DNA from 2 places in the Neptunomonas sp. CHC150 genome. Region 1 is predicted to be linked to the other one. Evidence: predicted binding sites of a transcription regulator. Region 1 holds the regulator's gene; the other holds the start of a gene.
The links. Region 1 encodes sigma-54, which starts transcription at its own class of promoters, with help from an activator protein. Its sites were predicted from a motif close to TGGCACNNNNNTTGCTNT; they were not measured.

Region 2: OW491_RS12005 (flagellar basal body rod protein FlgF) is a predicted target of sigma-54. The motif match lies at 4,382-4,399, and genes of this name have one in related genera.

The regions. Positions count from the first base shown of each region.
Region 1 covers NZ_JAPNXU010000012.1:57,251-63,175, forward strand. Annotated here, with positions in the region: gene rapZ (RNase adapter RapZ) at 1-367, opposite strand, end outside; gene ptsN (PTS IIA-like nitrogen regulatory protein PtsN) at 402-860, opposite strand; gene hpf (ribosome hibernation promoting factor) at 886-1,176, opposite strand; gene OW491_RS16110 (RNA polymerase factor sigma-54) at 1,222-2,757, opposite strand; gene lptB (LPS export ABC transporter ATP-binding protein) at 2,795-3,529, opposite strand; gene lptA (lipopolysaccharide transport periplasmic protein LptA) at 3,534-4,037, opposite strand; gene lptC (LPS export ABC transporter periplasmic protein LptC) at 4,024-4,596, opposite strand; gene OW491_RS16130 (HAD hydrolase family protein) at 4,596-5,132, opposite strand; gene OW491_RS16135 (KpsF/GutQ family sugar-phosphate isomerase) at 5,132-5,925, opposite strand, start outside.
Region 2 covers NZ_JAPNXU010000010.1:50,329-56,253, forward strand. Annotated here, with positions in the region: gene flgJ (flagellar assembly peptidoglycan hydrolase FlgJ) at 1-895, opposite strand, end outside; gene OW491_RS11990 (flagellar basal body P-ring protein FlgI) at 965-2,053, opposite strand; gene flgH (flagellar basal body L-ring protein FlgH) at 2,093-2,767, opposite strand; gene flgG (flagellar basal-body rod protein FlgG) at 2,793-3,578, opposite strand; gene OW491_RS12005 (flagellar basal body rod protein FlgF) at 3,592-4,335, opposite strand; gene OW491_RS12010 (flagellar hook-basal body complex protein) at 4,487-5,925, opposite strand, start outside.

The sequences.
Region 1 (5,925 bases):
CGTACTCAATTGAGTCAGTTAATCCACTAAACAATTCTGACATCGGATGTCGACGTCTAGTTGAGCTGTAACGGTTGAGTAAGCTTTCAAGTGACGCGTTAATAAACACGAGCTCGGCGTTAATGTCGCTGTGTTCGTTAAAATCACGCCAGATCTCGGGGAGTCGCTCTAAATTACTCGATAAGTTACGAGCATCGATACAAACGGCTATTTTTTTGAATTGAGCATCGGCTTCTAGATGCTTAATTAAATCCGGCAATAGCATAGCCGGTAAGTTATCAATGCAATAAAAACCCACATCTTCCAATGCCTGCAAGGCTGAGCTTTTTCCTGAGCCGGACATCCCGCTAATGATTACCAATTTCATGAGAGCTCTCTTATTGCATTAGGCTGATGTCACTTTATTGGAATAAGCGCATCGCTGTAGCCAATAGGTTTTCATTGCTGTCGGCTTTTCGAAGGGCGACACGGCATTCATCTTGGCTAAAGACTTCTGCTAATTTTGCTAAAGTGCCGAGGTGCTCATCACAGGCCGCTTCAGGGACTAGCAAAAAGAACAGTAAATCTACAGGACGGCTGTCGATAGCATCAAAATCGATAGGCTCTGCTAAGTGAATCAGCGCTCCTATCGGTGCTTCGATACCCGCTAATCGGCAATGGGGTATAGCAACCCCTTCACCGATGCCGGTACTGCCCAGCCTTTCTCTGCCAATTAGGCCGGTGAAGATAAGTTCGTGTGTGACTTCTTCACCGACTGATTCAGCAATGAGTTTGCTTGCCATTTCTAGCACGCGCTTTTTGCTGCCGCCCTCTACTGCTTGTAGAGTGCGGCTAGGTGTTAACAGAGAAATTATGGGCATATGACTTCAATTAGTTATTAGAAGGTTATTTATGGCTCTTGAGCTTTTCTTTATGTTTGATGATTTGACGGTCTAGCTTATCCGTCAGGGCATCAATGGCCGCATACATATCCGGCTGCTCACTGGTTGCAAATATTTCGCCTCCAGCAATATGCATGTCAGCTTCGGCAATTTGCCGCTGTTTATCAACACTCAAGGTCACTTGTACGTTAGTGATGTTATCGAAATGGCGTTCTAGCTTGTCAAACTTAGTGTGTACATACTCGGACAGTGCTTCAGTCAGTTCTACATGGTGACCTGTGATATTGATCTGCATAGATTGTCTCCTTAGCACGACTCTTCAGTCGTATGCGTATCGTTATTAAACCAGACGCTTGCGTTCATTAGAAGGAGCGATTCCCATCGCTTCGCGATATTTGGCGATCGTCCTTCGAGCGACCTGGATTCCTTCTTCATCGAGAAGTTGAGCAATTTTACTATCACTTAAAGGTTTAGCAGGGTTTTCGGCAGCTATCAGTTTTTTTATGACCGCTCGTATGGCTGTTGATGAGGCTGCGCCACCATCGCTGGTGTTGACATGGCTTGAAAAGAAGTACTTTAGCTCAAATATTCCGCGAGGTGTGTGCATGAATTTTTGTGTCGTCACACGTGAGATAGTGGATTCGTGCATCTCAACTGCTTCGGCAATGTCATGTAACACCATGGGCTTCATAGCTTCTTCACCATGCTCAAGAAAATCTACTTGCCTTTCGATAATTTGACTTGAAACTTTTAGCAGAGTTTCATTTCGGCTGAGTAGACTCTTAATAAACCAGCGTGCTTCCTGTAAATGGTTTTTTAAATAGGTGTTATCCGCGCTGGAGTCCGCTCGGCGAATCAAATCAGCATACTGAGTGTTGATCCGTAAATTAGGTGAAGCTTCAGAATTCAAGCGCACGGTCCAAACACCTTTGAGCTTTTCCACAAAAACATCTGGAATCACATATTCAGCTTTTGAAGGTGAAATCATTGCTCCCGGCTGCGGGTTTAGCGTTTGAATGAGTTCAATAATAGCCTGTAATTGTGGTTCTTTGATGCGTAGCTTGCGCATCAATTGTTTGTAATCATGGTTACCCAGTAAGTGGATATAATGTTGGCACAAGTTCAACGTTTGCGCTAACAAAGGAGGCGGCTCAGGTAATTGTTTTAATTGTATGCACAGGCATTCACCTAAGTCGCGGGCCGCTACACCGGGCGGATCAAACTGCTGTACGCGATGCAATACGGCTTCGAACTCTTCCAGTTCTGCTTCTTGGAAGCGTTCTGGTTCTTGGCGTTTAAAGTCTTCAAGCAGCTCTTCAATGTTAAGGCGTAAATAGCCTTCGTTGTCGATCGCATCGATAATGGCTTCAGCAACTAAACGGTCGTCTGCGGACATCCTTGTTAGGTTAAGTTGCCATAGCAAATGGTCTTGGAGACTCTCCTCGGCACTATCATTCGATTCAAAAAAGCTGTCATCGTCACGATTACTTGTGCTCGATGTGTTGCTGCTAGTTTGGTAAGTGTCGTCCCAAGATGAATCGGTTGATAACTCACTGGGGATGTCATCGTTCCACTTGTCGTCAAAAGAGTCGGGTTCTTGGTCGTCAGATTGTGTCGATTCTTGTGTTGTTTGCGCCGTGTATTCCGATGGGGTTTGATCTGAATTGCTAGGCTGCTCGCTCTGTGTAGAGTTGTCCTGCGGAGCCGCATTGTCTTCACTGTCTTCATTAGTTTCCAGCATGGGATTGCTGTCTAATGCAGATTGAATCTCCTGCTGTAGATCAAGTGTCGATAATTGCAGTAAGCGAATTGCTTGCTGTAATTGTGGGGTCATCGTGAGATGTTGCCCCATTTTTAACTGTAATGACTGCTTCATAAATTACAAGTAGACTCCAGAAAACACGAGGTGTTGCTTATAGTCGAAACGATTCGCCGAGGTAAGCAGCACGAACTTTTTCATTTGCCAGTATATCGCTTGGCTCGCCTTCAGCTAGGATAACACCTTCACTGACTATGTAGGCTTTCTCACAAATGTCGAGTGTTTCTCTGACATTGTGGTCCGTTATTAAGACTCCAATACCTTTTGATTGTAGGTGTTTTATCGTCTTTTTAATATCATTTACAGAGATTGGGTCAACCCCTGCAAAGGGTTCGTCTAACAAAATAAAAGCGGGCTCGGAGGCTAGGGCACGCGCTATTTCGACTCGGCGTCGTTCTCCACCAGACAAGCTCATGCCTAGACTATTTCGTATGTGCGTAATGTGAAACTCTTCTAGCAACTCTTCCATTTTGGCTTTTTGTTGATCAACTGATAGCTCTTTTCGCATTTCTAAAATGCCAAGTAAGTTATCTTCAACACTGAGCTTTCGAAAAATAGACGCTTCTTGAGGTAAGTAACCAATTCCTTTGCGTGCGCGTTGGTGCATAGCCAAAGGGGTAATCGTTTCTTCGTTGATAGCTATTGAGCCGTTATCAGCTTTGACCAAGCCCACAATCATGTAAAAGCAGGTAGTTTTACCGGCACCATTGGGACCCAGAAGTCCTACGATTTCACCGCTATTGACCGAGAGGGATACATCGCGAACGACATTACGTTTTTTGTATGATTTTGCTAAGTTGCGAGCGTGTAAAGTGCTATCCGGCGTCATCATATTATTTCGCTTTTGGTTGGATAATCATTTGTACGCGCTGTCCTGAGTTGCCTTCACCGCTATAGGCATTAACGAGAGACTTTTCCATCTGATAGACAATGCGTTCGCCGCTGAATTGGTTCTTGTCTTGTTCTACGCGAGCGTTGCCGGTGATTGTGATGGTTTGTTGATCAACTTGATATTCTAAACGTTGACCAAACGCGTCGGTAATAGCTTGGTTTGCTGATGCTTGTTGGCTAAAGCTTGCTGGACTACCCGTGGCGACAATGCGGTTTACGTCATTATTTTTTTGATAAAGGTTAACCTTAGCGGCTTTTATTTTCATAGTACCCTGGGTAATAAGCACGTTGCCCGTATAGGTAGTAATTCCGCTATTTTCATCAATCTGAGCGCTATTAGCGGCGATATGGATAGGCTTCTTGCGGTCGTCAGGTAACGCAAAGGCAAGCTGGGTAGCGAATAGGCATGTGCAAGCCAACAGGGATAGTTGTTTAAGGTTCGACATAAAAAGTGCCTTTTACGTCCGATAGTAAATCGGAGGTCCGCGAATTAATGTTGATCGTCATGCCAGTTGCTGTCGTTTCAAACTGTTGGTTTGTTATTTTGACGGGTAGGTCTGTGCTCGCGATACCACTGCGGCGGTCAAAATTTAACGACGACGTGGTTAGTAAACTGGCATCGGGCATGTTGGGATTATGCGTGACGCGTACGTCTTCATCAAGCGTCATGCGGTCTTCATTATCAAATAACGTGCCAGTTTTGCTGGTGAGCGTGACAGGTGTTCCTTTTTCATCCTGCATTTCGACGGATGGAGAAAGTAGTCTGGATAATGCTTGATCGGGAAAGTGAGTTAACTCAGCGGCTGACAGTGTCGCTTTAAGCTTCCCTTGTTCATCGAACTCTTTTACTTTGCTGCCTTTTAGGTAGTAATCCGCACCCTGTGATAATGCGCTTTGTGTCGGTGTCTCTTGCACGTCATCAGGGTTAATAATCCAGTAAGCGAGAAGCGGTAACAAGAGAATACTTGCAACGGCTACTCGCGCTTTGCTTTGGTTCAGTAGCATTAACGGAACCTCTGGTACGCCTGTGCTAACAAGCCTTTGGCTTGTAGGATAGTCTCGCAAAACTCACGAGCGGCTCCATACCCCCCTGTTCGTTCAGTTACCCAACTGGCCTCTTCTTTTACAAGAGGGTGCCCATTGGGAACTGTTGCACCAAAAGCAACGGCTGTAATAGCGGATAAATCAGGTAGGTCGTCGCCAATATAGGCGGTTGTCTCTTCGCTATGAGCTGTTTTGTCTAGTATTTCACGCAGGGCGGTAAGTTTGTCATCCCGTCCTTGGTGCAGGTATGTAATTCCCAGTGCTTTGACACGCATTTCGACTTGCGGTGACTTTCGGCCAGTAATGATCGCGGTTTCAATCCCCATGTCATGCAGCATTTTGAAGCCTAGGCCGTCTAGGGTGTTAAACATTTTGACTTCTGAACCATCTGCAAGGAAATGTAAACTGCCGTCAGTTAAAATACCATCCACGTCAAACACTGCTAGCGTGATGTTTGCGGCGCGTTTTGCAAGTTCAATATTGTCGATAGTGCGCATTAAATCACTCCTGCTTTTAACATGTCGTGCATATTCAGTGCGCCAGTAGGGCGACCTTGGTCATCGCAAGCAATCAGCGCGTTGATTTTTTTAGTTTGCATGATGTGAAGGGCTTCGGCGGCGAGCATTTCTTCGTTAACGGTTGTTGATTGGCGTGTCATGACTTGTTCTATAGGTGTTGATTTGAGGTCAAGGTTCAAATCAAGCGTTCGTCGCAAGTCTCCATCGGTAAATATACCGACCAGTACACCGTCTTTGTCGACAACTGTTGTCATGCCTAAGCGCTTTTCTGTAACTTCTATGAGAGCCGCGTTAACTGATGTGCCGAGTTCGACGGTAGGTATGTCGTCGCCTGCGTGCATAATGCTTTTAACTTTGAGCAAGAGCTTGCGGCCGAGGCTACCACCAGGGTGAGAAAAGGCAAAGTCTTCGGCGGTAAAACCTTTGGCTTCAAGTAAGGCGATTGCAAGTGCGTCTCCCATCACCAACTGCGCAGTCGTACTGGATGTAGGTGCTAAGTTGAGAGGGCATGCTTCTTCGGAAACAGAGATGTCTAAATTGACATTAGCTTCTTGAGATAATGTGGATGCAGGGTTACCTGTAATACTGATTAGCGGAGCTGCCATCCGTTTAATGAGCGGCAATATAGTCACAATCTCAGCGGTTTCACCTGAGTTGGATAGCGCAATGACCACGTCTTCTGGTGTGAACATCCCCATATCGCCATGGCTGGCTTCACCTGGGTGAACAAAGAAGGCCGGAGTGCCTGTGCTGGCTAGTGTTGCTGCAATTT
Region 2 (5,925 bases), on a different contig from region 1:
GATAGCGAGTGCTGTTTTTTAAAAAATCGACATAATCACGGAAGCTTTCCTGATACGAACCATAACTTCTAAAGTCCGCTCGCTCTTTTTGTGCAATGCCATCACGATATTCCAGAGTGCTGACTTGCGCGCGATCTCCGTCCCAACTGCGGCCGGCTTTAATATTAAAAAGGTTGTAACTGCTACTTCCGTCACTTTCTTTTATGACGTATTTACCCCAGCCTGTTTCTAACGCGGCTTGAGCCACGAGCACTTTAGGGTCGACACCCAACTCGCCCGCCATTTTTTCGGCTAGAGGCAACAGCGCCTCCACAAACTCCTCAGGAGAATTAAAACGATCAGGCAGGTTCTCTGCGGGTTCGTCAGAACTAGCGACTGATTGCGCTAATGCTTCAACCGTTTTATCCACAGGCGTTACGCCGGGCTCTTGATCCGTTAACTTACTTTGAATTTGTCCTAACACTTGGGAGCTAGCGTTCATGGCTCCGACACTGAATGCGCGATTTAATAGGCGTTCTGACTCTGAAACATCGCCAGTCTGATCCTCTTTATCGCTATCCATACGTATATCAAATTGCTGGCTTAACTGGCGCACCAGTACATCGGTCAAGCCTACGCCGCTGCCACCTTGAGAAAGCTCTAATGTGACTTGGCTATCCATCATGTCTTGGTAAAAACGCACTTGCGAGCTGTTAAACACATCATCGCTTCCAAACGCCTCATTTGCATCGCGCATACTGGTCATCAGCATCTTTAAGAACATTTGTTCAAATTGCTGAGCCACTTGGCGTAGTGCTTCTGGGCTATCTGTTTTCGATTGGTTTTTTATTTTTTGTAGACTATTTAAGTCCGTATAAAAACCTGGATCTGTATTGCTCGTGCTATTAATGGCCATGATTGAGCCTTTTAGTTATTACGTGGTAAACCTGCTTTCAAATACAGCTTAGCCTACTTTTGGGAGGCTTTAGATAACAATCAATTCAGCTTTCAGTGCGCCGGCTTGTTTAAGCGCCTCTAGAATCGCCATTAAATCCCCTGGTGCCGCTCCTACTTGGTTGACCGCTTCAACAATATCGCGCAAAGACGTACCCGGAGAGAATTCGAACATATGGCCTGAGCCTTCATCCACTTCGATACCTGTGCGCGGTGTAATAACCGTTTCGCCACCCGCAAAAGGGTCAGGCTGGTTCACGTCTAAGTTTTCGGTGATAGCAACAGTCAGCCCACCATGCGTAACCGCCACTGGTGATACTCGCACATCTTGACCGATAACAATTGTGCCCGTACGAGAGTTAATAATAACTTTAGCGACCTCTTTAGCCGGAGTGATCTCTAAGTTTTCTAAAACAGAGATAAAAGATACGCGCTGCGCTGCATCCCGCGGAGCCCTTACACGGATAGATGTCGCATCCATTGATGAAGCCGTGTGCGCACCTAGTAGCCCATTGATTTCTTCTGCTACACGACGCGACGTTGTAAAGTCAGGATGGTTCAGGTTGAGTGTCAAACTATCACCCAACGCAAAAGCATTAGGTACTGTGCGTTCAACCGATGCACCATTGGGAATACGGCCAACGCTGGGTACATCAACCGACAAACGCGAGCCGTCACGCCCTTCAGCACCAAACCCCGAAACCACAAGATTGCCCTGCGCCATGGCATACACTTGCCCATCAGCCCCCTTTAACGGTGACATGAGCAAACTTCCGCCACGCAAGCTTTTCGCATCGCCAATTGCGGAAACAGTAATGTCGATGGTTTGTCCCGGTTTAGAAAATGGTGGGAGCTCAGCGTGAATAGCAACAGCCGCAATATTTTTTGAGCTAGGGTTCGTTGTTGGTGGTATGGCCACGCCAAAATTATTCAACATGTTTCGGAAAGTTTGCGAGGTAAAGCTGGTTTTATCACCCGTACCATCCAACCCCACCACTAGGCCATAGCCTACTAGCTGGTTATTCCGCACACCGGCTACGGATGTTATATCCTTAATTCGCTCAGCCATCGCCAGCGGCGCCAGTGTGATAATCATCAAGCCTAGTAGTAAATTACGCATCTTATTCTCCGTCGATAGGCTAATTAAGGGGTGGCTAGATTAAAATGGCCACAACGGGCTAATAAAGAACTTAGAAAGCCACCCTTGTACATTTGAATTTTGTACGCTGCCAGTACCGCTATAAGCGATACGCGCATCGGCCAACTTAGTGGACTCAACGGTATTGTCCGATTCAATATCCTGCGGGCGAACCATGCCGCTCACCGTAATGTATTCATCTCCCTGATTAAGCGTTAGCCACTTTTCACCGCGCACCACTAAAATCCCATTGGGTAATACTTCGTGCACTGTCACTGTGATATCGCCACTCAGGCTATTGCTCATATCAGAACTGCCTTCGCCATCAAAGGTGTTACCCGTCGAATCTAAGTTAGCGGAAATAGGTAAACCAAAAGCAGACAACCCAGACCCCAACACCGTGGCTTGCGGTAATGACATAGATGAGCTTTTGTCTGTTGAGGTTGAAGCGGTTTTAGATGATTGGGTTTGCTCACTCAATACGACAGTAATGATATCGCCTACACGATGAGCTCGTCCGTCACTGTAAATATTGATATTGGTGTACGCATTAAAGATCGCGCCATCAACGGGTTTAGGCTGCTGCAGTTGCTGTGGCGACACCGGTGCATAATAAGCGCGATCCGGCTTTACCGGTGTTTGCACACAGCCAACACCCGCTACACACATTAAAAGAACAAGAGCAAAACGAATCATTTTAATCACCTGTGTAAGACTGAACTTACAATTGCTGCGTTACAAACGACAACATCTCATCGGCCGTTGATATCACTTTAGAATTTATTTCGTAGGCGCGCTGAGTTGTAATCATGTTAACTAGCTCTTCAACCGCATTCACGTTGGAAGCCTCTAACATTCCTTGGCGCAAAATACCTAAGCCTTCTTCACCGGGCTGAGCTACTTGCGGTGCACCACTGGCAGCTGTTTCGAGGAACAGGTTCTGACCAATCGCTTGCAAGCCTTGGGGGTTAACGAAATCGGCAATTTCTAAGGTACCAATTTGAGTGGGCGTAGCGTCACCGGCAACAACGACCTCGACTGTTCCATCCACGCCTACGGTAAAGCTTTGCACATCATCAGGAAGCGTAATGGCAGGTTCTATTAAATAGCCTTCGGCCGTTACCAACTCATTGTCTGAATTAAGATGAAATTGCCCGTTGCGGGTATAGCCTATATCCCCGTTAGGCATGGTGACTTGAAAAAAGCCACGCCCATTAATTGCCACATCAAATGTTTCGTCGGTAACTTGAATCTCACCGGTACTAAACATTTTCTGCGTGCCCACTACACGCACACCATTACCCAGCTGCAGACCTGATGGTAATTGATTACCTTCTGCCGTCTCTGCTCCTGGCTGGCGAACTGTCTGATAGAGCAAATCTTCAAATACGGCACGGTCTTTCTTGAACCCAACCGTACTGACGTTAGCTAGGTTATTGGAGATAACTTTTAATGACGTATCTTGAGCCGACAACCCTGTTTTAGCGACAAATAATGCACCGTGCATAAAAGCTCCTCCCTTAATTCAACGACAAAATAGATGTAGCCGCTGAAGACACTTCTTCAGCCGTTTTCATCATGCGTATATTCATTTCAAACTGGCGAGATTCGGTAATAATGCTGGTCATCTCATGCACAGCATTCACATTACTCGTTTCTACATATCCAGAACGTATCTTTAAATTTAAATCAGGCGGCTGCACGGCATTAGCATCCACATGCATTAGTCCATCAAGACCTTTAAAGCTGGTTGCTGGGTCAAGCGTTACTAATTTAATGCGGTCAATGACGAGCAACTCAACGGCATCTTCACCCTGAGGCTGGATAGATATTGTGCCATCGGTGCCTATGTCTATTTGGTCGAAGGGCGGAATAACGATTGGTACGCCTCCGTTACCCATTACCGGCAATCCACTGCCTGTCACTAATTCATTAGCGGCATTAATCTGCAGCTCACCACTGCGTGTATAGCCCTCGTTGCCGTCAGCCCCTATAACGGCAAACCAACCATCGCCATCAACGGCAATATCTAGCTCTCGCTCCGTGCTGATAAAAGTACCTGCTGTACGATCGGTAGCCGGACGCTCAGTTTGTGCATAAACACGTGAGGCAAACCCTTCGCCAAAAACTTGCATTGCGCGGGCTTGAGACAAGTCTGCTTTAAAACCTGAGGTATTGGCATTTGCTAGATTGTTAGCATGGGCTTGTTGCGAAAGCATATTTTCGCGAGCGCCGCTCATTGCTATATAAACTAATTTATCCATGGTTAGACCGGAAAACCTTTGCCGTTTTTTATCGTTACTTATGACAAAAGCAAAGGGCGTGCCAACCGTTCAAACAGTTGTTTGTAGGCATGAAACAAGACAAGAAAAAAGAAAGGCCGCAGAAGCGGCCTTGTCATTCGTTAAAGTACTATTAAATCTGCAAAATAGACTGGGTGACGGTATTCAGGGTTTCTAATGTTTTAGAGTTCGCCTGGAAGTTACGCTGTGCTTCAATCAATTTAACCAATTCAGATGACAAATCTACGTTCGATTGCTCAAGCGCTGCCGATGTCAACGTACCATTTAAACCTGTTCCTGGTGGGTTAAGCACGGCTGCCCCCGAATCAAACGTAGCGATCCATTCGGTATCACCACTTGATTGCAAACCAGACTGGTTAGCGAACGTTGCGATAGACACCAATCCTAGCTTTTGAGTTTGACCGTTACTAAAGCTAGCCACCATCTCGCCGTTTTCAGAGAAAGCCACGCCAATCAGGTCTCCTTTGGGGTAACCATCTTGCGAAGAGCTTTTAACGATTGAGTCGGATGCAAACTGACTAGAGCCTGTAATATCAAGCTGCACACCCACTAACGAGTCAACATCACTATCAAGCAGCGTATCATTAGGGTTAGCTGGGTCTGCCCCTAGAATGGTAATGTTAGGTGCTGTGCCGCCATCAGGAACTTCTTCACCGTTCACTTCGGCTAACTTACCAGTCGTAGAGTTAAACTTGATAACAATAGGGCCTACTTCTGTTTTATCCGTCAAGAAACCACTCTCACCTGGATCTACAACCTTACCCAAGTTTAATTGTTGCTCATCATTTAGATAAGCATACATACGATAAGCGCCTTGGAAAGAGTTATCCCCCTGAACAACAGCTATATCTACGTTACCGGGTGTTGTTTCAACAAAAGGACTGTTAGCCCCACCAGAAATGGCGAGTAAATCCACGTTACCAGCAACGGCTTCCCAAGTAATATCGATCTCACCTGTGGCTTCATTAAACTCAACAGATTCAATATCAGGGTTATTGTCGATAATCTCTTGCTGAGCATCTTCAATAGCTAGCCCCACGTCCTCTAACGTCATACCTGTATCGAGTTCAAGAGACACACCACCGATGGCAACCGTAGTGGCATTGTTTAACGTGTCATCACCAACCGACGCATTATAAGAGAACAACGAAGAATCAATCGTAAAAGTTTGAACCTCGTTCGCCGCACGTGTACTTGGCACACCGTCATCTAAATTAGCTACCGGGTATTCAGAACCACTAGTATCACTGATCACCACATCGCCAGCACTGGTAGAGTCAGCTTTTAATTCAAAAGTAAGCGTGCCACCTGAAAGAGATAAGGTATCTAAATCAATCCGTGGATCAGCCGCTTCCAACGCATCTTCTTCGGCAGTCGTTAATGGAGTGCTAGTCGATGTAATAGTCACACCTGAGATTGTTAAATCTTCACCAGCAGGTAGGCCTGACACATCAAACTGGAACTGCTCACGAACAGCCGCTTGCTCAACAAAGTAATAACGGATTGAGTTTGCATTACCTAAGCTATCGAATGTCTCTACCGTGGTAGAAT